One region of the Micromonospora noduli genome, then DNA from elsewhere that is predicted to be linked to it. Evidence: riboswitches for the same ligand, from Rfam matches in the RefSeq annotation. Region 1 holds a riboswitch; the other holds the start of a gene.
What was found. Region 1 has a riboswitch for ZMP and ZTP ahead of MED15_RS22490 (bifunctional 5,10-methylenetetrahydrofolate dehydrogenase/5,10-methenyltetrahydrofolate cyclohydrolase). Riboswitches for the same ligand answer to the same signal wherever they lie in the genome.

Region 1 (4,205 bases):
GGGCGCGGTCGGCAGTTCCTGACCATCCCGATCAGCGCCGAGCAGACGTACTGCTACTACAACGACGGCCCGGTGGCCGACCGGCCCGGCTGGCGCGACGAGCTGGCAGCGACGTTCACCGAGCCGGTGGCCACCATGCTCAAGGCCCTCGACTACGACGACAGCACCCTGCACGCCGGGCCGAACCAGGAGGTCGTGCTCGACTCCTGGTCCCGGGGGCCGGTGCTGCTGATCGGCGACGCCGCCCATGCCACCTCGCCGAACATGGCCCAGGGCGCGGCGATGGCAGTGGAGGACGCGGTCGTGCTCGCCTCGTCGTTGGCCACCGCCGGGTCCATTGCCGAAGCCCTGCGCGGGTACGAGGCGCGGCGCCGCCCGCGTACCGACTGGGTGCTCAGCCAAACCCATCGCCGCGACAAGGCCACCGGGCTCCCGCCCGCGCTGCGCGACCTGGTGATGCGCCACCTCGGCGAGCAGATGTTCCGGTCGAATTACAGGCCCCTGTTCGTCCAGCCCTGACCGGCCGGATGCAGCCGGGCGAGCGCATCGCCGCTCACGGCAACTGGCCCGGCCGGTCGACGATTGCGATGCGGAGTAGCGCGACAGAGTCGTACAGGGACTCCTTGCCGTCGCGCACCACCGTCCCACGACGGCCGAGGAAGACGTGGGTGTCGCGGTCGAAGAGGAAGTCCTCGTTGCCACCGATCACGCCGGGCATCCGGATCGCCACCCCATGCCGACCGGCGGCGTCCACCACGTCGCCCGATATGACGACCGCTCCGGGCTCCCGTGCCAGCAGTTCGAACAGCGCCGCCAGCGCTCGGGGTGGCACGTAGCCGCGGAGCATCCACCGCGCGGTGGTGTACACCATGCTCTCGTCCCCGTAGAGGGCCTCCTCGTCGGCTCCTTCGGGAAGATGCAGGTCGACCGGGTTTTCCCGAAGGTGTCGCAGCAGCTCGTCCGGATCGGTGGGGAGGTCGCCGTGGTACGCGGGCGGCTGGAACGCGTCGAGGTCCTTAGTGGGATCGGCGGCATCGCCCATCCGGAGCACCCGCAGCTCGCCCCACCCGTTCGGGTCGCTCTCCGGTCGGTAGCGTCCCTGCGTGTACGCGACTCCGCCGGCCGACTGCCACAGTTGGTTCCGTGTGGTCTGGTAAGGGCCGCTGTCTGGCAGGTCCCGGATCGTCACCAGGGATTCCGTGAAGACGTACTGATCGGGTCGGGCGGTGAGCTCCGGCTGTTGCCGGGCCGCGTCGGCCGCCAGATGGAAGATCTCCGACGCGCTGGCCGTCGGCGGCGGCTGGTCGCCCACCCTGATCGTCTGGACCGCCAACGCACCGGCGGTCAGCGTCACCGCCAGCCCGAACGCTCCGACGAGGCGCCAACCGCGCAGGAACCGGGTACGTCGTCCGGCGGGACGGGCCGCCGACGCCACCTCGGCCCGTTGGGCCACGTGTGCTGTCAGATCCCTGAGGAGCTGCTCCTCGAAACCCTGCGGCGACCGTTCCGTCTCGTTCATCGTCATCTCCGTCTCCTCAGGCGAGGGTGGTGACCGGGCGGGCGAGCACGGCGCGGACGACGCGGCGGGCACGATGCAGGCGGACCCGAGCGGCGACCGGTGACATCCCGAGCACAGTCGCCGCCTCCGCGATGGTGAGGCCGTCCACGGCGACGAGTTCGACGAGCGTCCGGGTGCCCTCGGGCAACTCGCTCAGCGCCCCATGGGTGCGGCGAGCCGCCGACTCGGCGTCGATCCGCTCCTCGATCCGGGCGATGTCATCGAGGCCGAGGTCCCGTCGTCCGGCCAGTCGGCCGGTGACCCGCAACCGTTGGGCCGCCCGACGCCGCTCGTCGCCGATGACGTTGCGGGCCACCCCGTACAGCCAGCCGATCTGGCTACCCCGCTCCGGCCGGTAGCCGGCCGCCGACTCGATCACCGCCAGGAACACGTCGGCGGTCAGGTCGGCGGCGAGGTGTGGGTCGTCCACCCGCCGTGCCACGAACCGACCCACCGCCTCGAGGTGCCGTCGGTAGAAGACCTCGAAGGCCACCGGATCGGCTCCGATGCCCGAAATGTCATCATCGGCTCGGCTCGGCTCATTCACAGGCCGTCCTCCCTCGTAGCCTTCACACCCCTTCTTCGTAAGGCGGGGCACGAGTGTTACCGAACTGGCCGCCGGGCTTCCATCGGCGGCACCATCCCGACAAGCGGTATACCTCAGGGTCATAAATATGACCGTGAGGTATATCGATGGTCGGCAGCATGCCCCGGTGCGGCCGGCCCGGCGCTGGCGGCGGCGCTGCTGGTCCAACTGGGCAACCGCCCTGGTGATGCGGCATTATCGAAGCACCGGCGACTGGCGGCACGGGGATGGTGGAACCATCGGGGAGCCTCTCGCGGGCGTCGACCGCCTGGGCGCCTGCGTCGAGGAACCGTCATGACCACGACCAGCGAATCCACCGAGCACCACACCCCGACCGGCACGGCCCGACTCCTGCCAGGTGCACCCGTCGCCGAAGCCGTCCTGGCCGAGACCGCCGACGCGGCCGCCCGCCTGCGCAGCCGCGGCATCACACCGAGCCTCGCCACCATCCTCGTCGGCGACGACGACGCCAGCGCCGGCTACATCGCCATCAAGCAGCGTCAGGCCGCCGCGCTCGGGTTCGCCTCCCCGCACGTGCACCTGCCCGCCACCGCCACCCAGGCCGAGCTGCACCAGGCCATTGCCCGATTCAACAGCGATCCAGCCGTACACGGGCTGCTCGTGCAGTACCCAGTGCCGGGGCATCTGGACTACGACGCGGCGCTGCAGACCATCGACCCGGACAAGGACGTCGACGGGATGCATCCACTGAACATGGGGCGTCTCGCCGTCGGCCTGCCCGGCCCGCTGCCATGCACCCCCGCCGGCATCGAAGCCCTCCTGGCGTACTACGAGATCCCCGTCGCCGGTCGTGAGGTCGTCATCCTCGGCCGCGGTGCAACTCTTGGCCGCCCCCTGGCCATGCTGCTCGCCCAGAAGCGCCCGACCGCCAACGCCGCCGTCACCGTCGTACACACGGGCGTGCCCGACTGGCCCCGCTACACCCGCCGCGCCGACATCCTCGTCGCCGCCGCCGGCGTACCCGGGATCGTTCAACCTGAGCACGTCAAGCCCGGCGCCGTCGTCATCGGCGCCGGCGTCCGCTACGACGGGCGGCGGCTCCTGCCGGACGTGGACGAAGCGTGCGCCGAGGTCGCCGGCGCCATCACCCCCCGGGTCGGCGGGGTCGGTCCGACCACCGTCGCGATGCTGTTCCGCAACGCCGTACGCGCCGCCGAGCGAGCGAACCAGTAACCAGCGGAGGGCGGAAACGCCGCGAGCGCGGCAGGTGGTCCCTGCCGCGCTCGCGGGTGGTGCGGTGGTACGTCAGCTGCAGCCGCTGGTGGAGCCGCAGCCCTCGCAGACGTAGCAGCTACCGGCGGGCCGCATCTTCGTGCCGCAGGTGAAGCAGAGCGGCGCGTCGGCGGCCTTGCCGATCACGGCCTCCAGCAGTTCGGTGCTGGAACCCACGCTCGGAGCCGGCTTGGCGGCGGCCACGTCGGCCATCTCCTGGGCCGGCTGGGCGACAGCCTCCGGCTTGGCCGGGGTCTCCACCGGCGCGGACGACGCCATCGCGGTGAGCTCGGCGCCGGTGACGCCGGCGGCCTCCGCGTCGGCCTCGGCCCGCAGCTGCGCGGCCCGCTCCGAGGCGGTGAAGATGCCCAGCTCGGCGCGACGCTCGTAGGGCAGGAAGTCCAGCGCCAGGCGACGGAAGATGTAGTCCATCACCGAGGCCGCCATCCGCACGTCCGGGTCGTCGGTCATGCCGGCCGGCTCGAAGCGCATGTTGGTGAACTTGCTGACGAACGTCTCCAGCGGCACGCCGTACTGCAGGCCGATGCTGATGGCCACCGAGAAGGCGTCCATCACGCCGGCCAGGGTCGAGCCCTGCTTGGACATCTTCAGGAAGACCTCACCGAGGCCGTCGTCCGGGTAGGACGACGCGGTCAGGTAGCCCTCGGCGCCACCGACGGAGAAGCTGACCGTCTCGGACGGGCGCTTCTTCGGCAGGCGCTTACGCACCGGCCGGTACTCGATGACCTTCTCGACCGTTGCCGGCGCGGTCTCGACGGCGGCCGGCTCGGTGGCCTTGTTGGACTTGGCCACCGAGAGCGGCTGGCC
Region 2 (4,205 bases), on a different contig from region 1:
CCCACCCTGAAGGCGTTGGACACCGGCCGGCGGGTCGTCTACCTCGGCTCGTTCGCCAAGACCGTGCTCCCCGGCGCACGGGTCGGGTACGTCGTCGCCGACCAGCGGGTGGCCGGCCCCGGCGGCCGGGTCGGCCCGCTCGCCGACCAACTCGCCATGATCAAGAGCATGGTCACTGTGAACACGTCGCCCATCGCGCAGGCGGTGATCGGCGGCCGGCTGCTGGAGCACGGATGCAGCCTGGTGGCCGCGAACACCCGGGAGCGGTCCGCGTACACCCGGAATCTGCGCCACCTGGTGGCGGGCCTCGCCCGGCGCTTCCCGGCTCTGCCGGACCAGCTGGACCAGGCCGATCAGCCGGACCGGCCCGCGGTGCGTTGGACAGTGCCGGCCGGTGGGTTCTTCGTGGTGGTGACAGTGCCGTTCCCGGTCGACGACGCGTTGCTGGACCGCTCGGGGCGCGACTACGGGGTGCTGTGGACGCCGATGGCGCACTTCTACGACGACACCGCGCCGGTCCACGCGTTGCGGTTGTCGGTCAGCGCTGTCACACCGGAGCAGATCGACGTCGGGCTGGATCGCCTCGCGGCGCTGATCACCGACGAGGTGACGCGCCGGGCGGGTTGACACACCGCGTTCATGGGATGGCAATGCGCGACGACCCGCATACCGCCGTCCTGGTTGGACGGTCATAATAAGCCGCATGGTTGCCTGGGAGTACGCCCTGCTCGTCCGTCGCTATCAGGGACAGGGCCGCAATTTTCACGTCTCGTTCGTCTGGTACGCGCCGGACGGGTCACGCAAGGACATCACCGCCTACGGCGACACCGCCATCGCGCACCTCAACCGCGCCGGCCGGGAGGGGTGGGAGTTGGTCTCCGCCGCCGAGGACGTCAACAACGTCCAGGGCAGCACCGAGGTCCACCGCTACCACCTGAAACGCCCGATGGCCTGAGGGCCACCTGCCTGCGACGGTCCCGCCGCCGGTGGCACTCACCTCAGTGAGCGATATACCTCTGGGTCATAACCATGACTCAGAGGTATATCGCTGGTTGGAGCAAGTGCCACGGGCGACGTTGCCGTCGGTGGCGCCGCCGCTCAGCTCAGGTCGATGCCGGGGTAGAGGGGGTACGTGGCCAGCAGATCGGTGGCCTGGCGGGCGATCTTGTCGGCCAGGCCGGCGTCCAGGTTGTACTTCGCCTTCGACGGGGTGCCGTCGGCGTTGGCGCCAGCGGTGGTCTGGGTCAGCACGGTGTGGATCAGCTCGGCGGTCTGGTCCATCTCGGCGGTGCCCAGGCCCCGGGTGGTCAGAGCCGGGGTGCCGATCCGGATGCCGGACGTGTACCAGGCGCCGTTCGGGTCCTGCGGGACCGAGTTGCGGTTGGTGACGATGCCCGAGTCGAGGAGGGCCTGCTCGGCCTGCCGGCCGGTGAGCCCGTAGCCGGACACGTCGATCAGCACCAGGTGGTTGTCGGTGCCGCCGGTGACCAGCGTCGCGCCCCGGCTCAGCAGCCCCTCGGCGAGCGCCTGCGCGTTGTCGACGATCCGCTGGGCGTAGTCGGCGAAGTCGGGCCGGCGGGCCTCGGCGAGCGCGACCGCCTTGGCTGCCATCACGTGCGGCAGCGGACCGCCGAGCACCATCGGGCAGCCCCGGTCCACCTGGTCGGCCAACTCCGGCTGGCAGAGCACCATGCCGCCGCGCGGGCCGCGCAACGACTTGTGCGTGGTGGTCGTGACGATGTGCGCGTGCGGTACCGGGTCGAAGTCGCCGGTGAACACCTTGCCGGCCACCAGGCCCGCGAAGTGCGCCATGTCGACCATGAAGGTGGCGCCGACCGAGTCGGCGATCTCGCGCAGGATCCGGAAGTTCACCTTCCGGGGGTACGCCGAGTAGCCGCCCACCAGGATCAGCGGCTTGAACTCGCGGGCGGCCTCGGCCACCCGGTCGTAGTCGATCAGGCCGGTCGCCGGGTCGGTGCCGTAGCTGCGCTGGTCGAACATCTTGCCGGAGATGTTCGGCCGGAAACCGTGGGTGAGGTGGCCGCCGGCGTCCAGCGACATGCCGAGCATCCGCTGGTTGCCCAGCTCGCGGCGCAGCGCGAACCAGTCGGCCTCGGTGAGGTCGTTGACCTGGCGGACCTGGGCCTTCTTCAGGGCGGGGGACTCCACCCGGTCGGCCAGCACCGCCCAGAAGGCGACCAGGTTGGCGTCGATGCCCGAGTGCGGCTGCACGTACGCGTGCGCGGCGCCGAACAGCTCCCGGGCGTGCTCGGCGGCGAGCGCCTCGACGGTGTCGACGTTCTGGCAGCCGGCGTAGAAGCGGCGCCCGACGGTGCCCTCGGCGTACTTGTCGCTGAACCAGTTGCCCATGGCCAGCAGGGTCGCCGGGGAGGCGTAGTTCTCGCTGGCGATCAGCTTGAGCGACTCCCGCTGGTCGGTCAGTTCGGCGCCGATGGCGTCGGCGACCCGCGGCTCGACAGCCCGGATCACCTCAAGGGCACTCCGGAATGCGGTGGATTCGGCGTTGCGAGACATGCGACCTCCAACAGACGTGCGGGAAGGCCCAGGCGCTCGGCAAACGTCCACGTGACGAGGCCGCTCCCCGATGGTTCTCCATCCCCACGCGCCAGTAACGGCCCGGGAGGATCCTACCGGGCCGGAACCGGCCGTTCGGGCCGCCCTCCGGGAGGCGACCCCGCCGACGTGATTGGGCGATGCGTCGCGGGGCACACGGTAGGGGACCACCGCACCGTCACGGGTGCGGCCAGGGTTCGCACAGAAGGAGTCGAGAACATGACCACACCCACCTCCGACCGGCCGCTCGCCCTGGTGACCGGAGCCTCCAGCGGGATCGGGTACGAGCTGGCGGCGCAGTTCGTCGAGCACGGCTTCGACCTGGTCATCGCGGCCGAGGACGACGGCATCGAGGCGGCCGCGCAGAAGCTGCGCCGCGACGGCGGCCCGCAGATCTGGTCGGTCCGCGTCGACCTGGCCCGCGAGCAGGGCGTGACGGAACTGGTGGCCGCCGTCACCGCGACCGGACGGCCGCTGGACGCGCTGGCGCTCAACGCCGGTCGGGGCGCCGGTGGCGCCTTCGTCGGCGGCACCGACCTCGCTGACGAGTTGGAGATCGTCGACCTCAACGTGCGCTCGACGGTGCACCTGGCGAAGCGGCTGCTGCCCGGGATGGTCGAGCGGGGCGCGGGCCGGGTCCTCTTCACCTCGTCGATCGCCTCCACCATGCCAGGGCCGTTCCAGGCGGTCTACAACGCGTCGAAGTCGTTCGTGCAGTCCTTCGCCGAGGCGCTGCGCAACGAGCTGAAGGACACCGGCGTCACTGTGACCTCGCTGATGCCCGGGCCGACCGACACGGAGTTCTTCGACCGGGCCGACATGGAGGACACCCGGGTGGGCTCGGGCAGGAAGGACGACCCGGCGAAGGTCGCCGAGCAGGGCTTCGAGGCGATGATGAGGGGTGATCAGACGATCACCGCCGGCTCGCTGATGAACAAGGTGCAGACCGCCGCCGGCAAGATCATTCCGGACAAGCTCAAGTCCGAGCAGCACCGCCGGATGGCCGAGCCGGGATCGGGCAGCTGACCCGCGGTGCACGACGAAGGGCCCGGCGTGATGCCGGGCCCTTCGGTGTGAGCGGGTGCCTCAGGCCGTCACCGCATCGAGCGCTTTCTTGATCGCCTTCGGCGCGGTGGGGGTACGCGGCGCGTCCGCGCGCAGCGCGATCATCTTCTCGCCGATCTCCTGGAGCTGCTTGCGGCCCAGCGCGTCGCGGACCTTGGGGAACCACTCCTGCTCTTCCTCCTCGACGTGGTGGGTGACGTTCTCGATCAGCACCGTCGTCTTGGCGTTGAACCGCTCGTCGTCGGCGTTCATGCTGGCCAGCTCGGCGCAGAGCACATCGGCGACGTGGTGTTCCTCGTACGACTCGAGGATGTCGTCCTCCAGGTCGGGCAGCAGCCGGCGGACCTCCGGATACATCACCTCGTTCTCCAGGTAGGTGTGCACGGTCAGTGCCTCCAGGATCTGGTCCACCAGCTTCTGCCGCTGGCTCGCCGGCCCCTCCTCGGCGTCCTGGAAGGCCTTGAACAGGCGACGCATTTCCTTGTGGTCCTCTTTGAGCAGGACGATGGCATCGGTCGACACCGCTATGACCTCCCTGAAAAGTCTCGGCTGGTGGGGTTCCGGTA

Region 2: another riboswitch for ZMP and ZTP. It lies ahead of MED15_RS28095 (glycine hydroxymethyltransferase); the one in region 1 lies ahead of MED15_RS22490 (bifunctional 5,10-methylenetetrahydrofolate dehydrogenase/5,10-methenyltetrahydrofolate cyclohydrolase).

Annotation. Positions count from the first base shown of each region.
Region 1 covers NZ_PYAC01000023.1:90,194-94,398, reverse strand. The annotation lists gene MED15_RS22505 (FAD-dependent monooxygenase) at 1-519, shown strand, start outside; gene MED15_RS22500 (CU044_5270 family protein) at 554-1,525, opposite strand; gene MED15_RS22495 (RNA polymerase sigma factor) at 1,536-2,105, opposite strand; ZMP/ZTP riboswitch at 2,344-2,425, shown strand; gene MED15_RS22490 (bifunctional 5,10-methylenetetrahydrofolate dehydrogenase/5,10-methenyltetrahydrofolate cyclohydrolase) at 2,439-3,338, shown strand; gene MED15_RS22485 (vitamin B12-dependent ribonucleotide reductase) at 3,411-4,205, opposite strand, start outside.
Region 2 covers NZ_PYAC01000041.1:120,863-125,067, forward strand. The annotation lists gene MED15_RS28085 (aminotransferase-like domain-containing protein) at 1-627, shown strand, start outside; gene MED15_RS28090 (hypothetical protein) at 695-955, shown strand; gene MED15_RS28095 (glycine hydroxymethyltransferase) at 1,099-2,535, opposite strand; ZMP/ZTP riboswitch at 2,555-2,644, opposite strand; gene MED15_RS28100 (SDR family NAD(P)-dependent oxidoreductase) at 2,794-3,600, shown strand; gene MED15_RS28105 (hemerythrin domain-containing protein) at 3,661-4,161, opposite strand.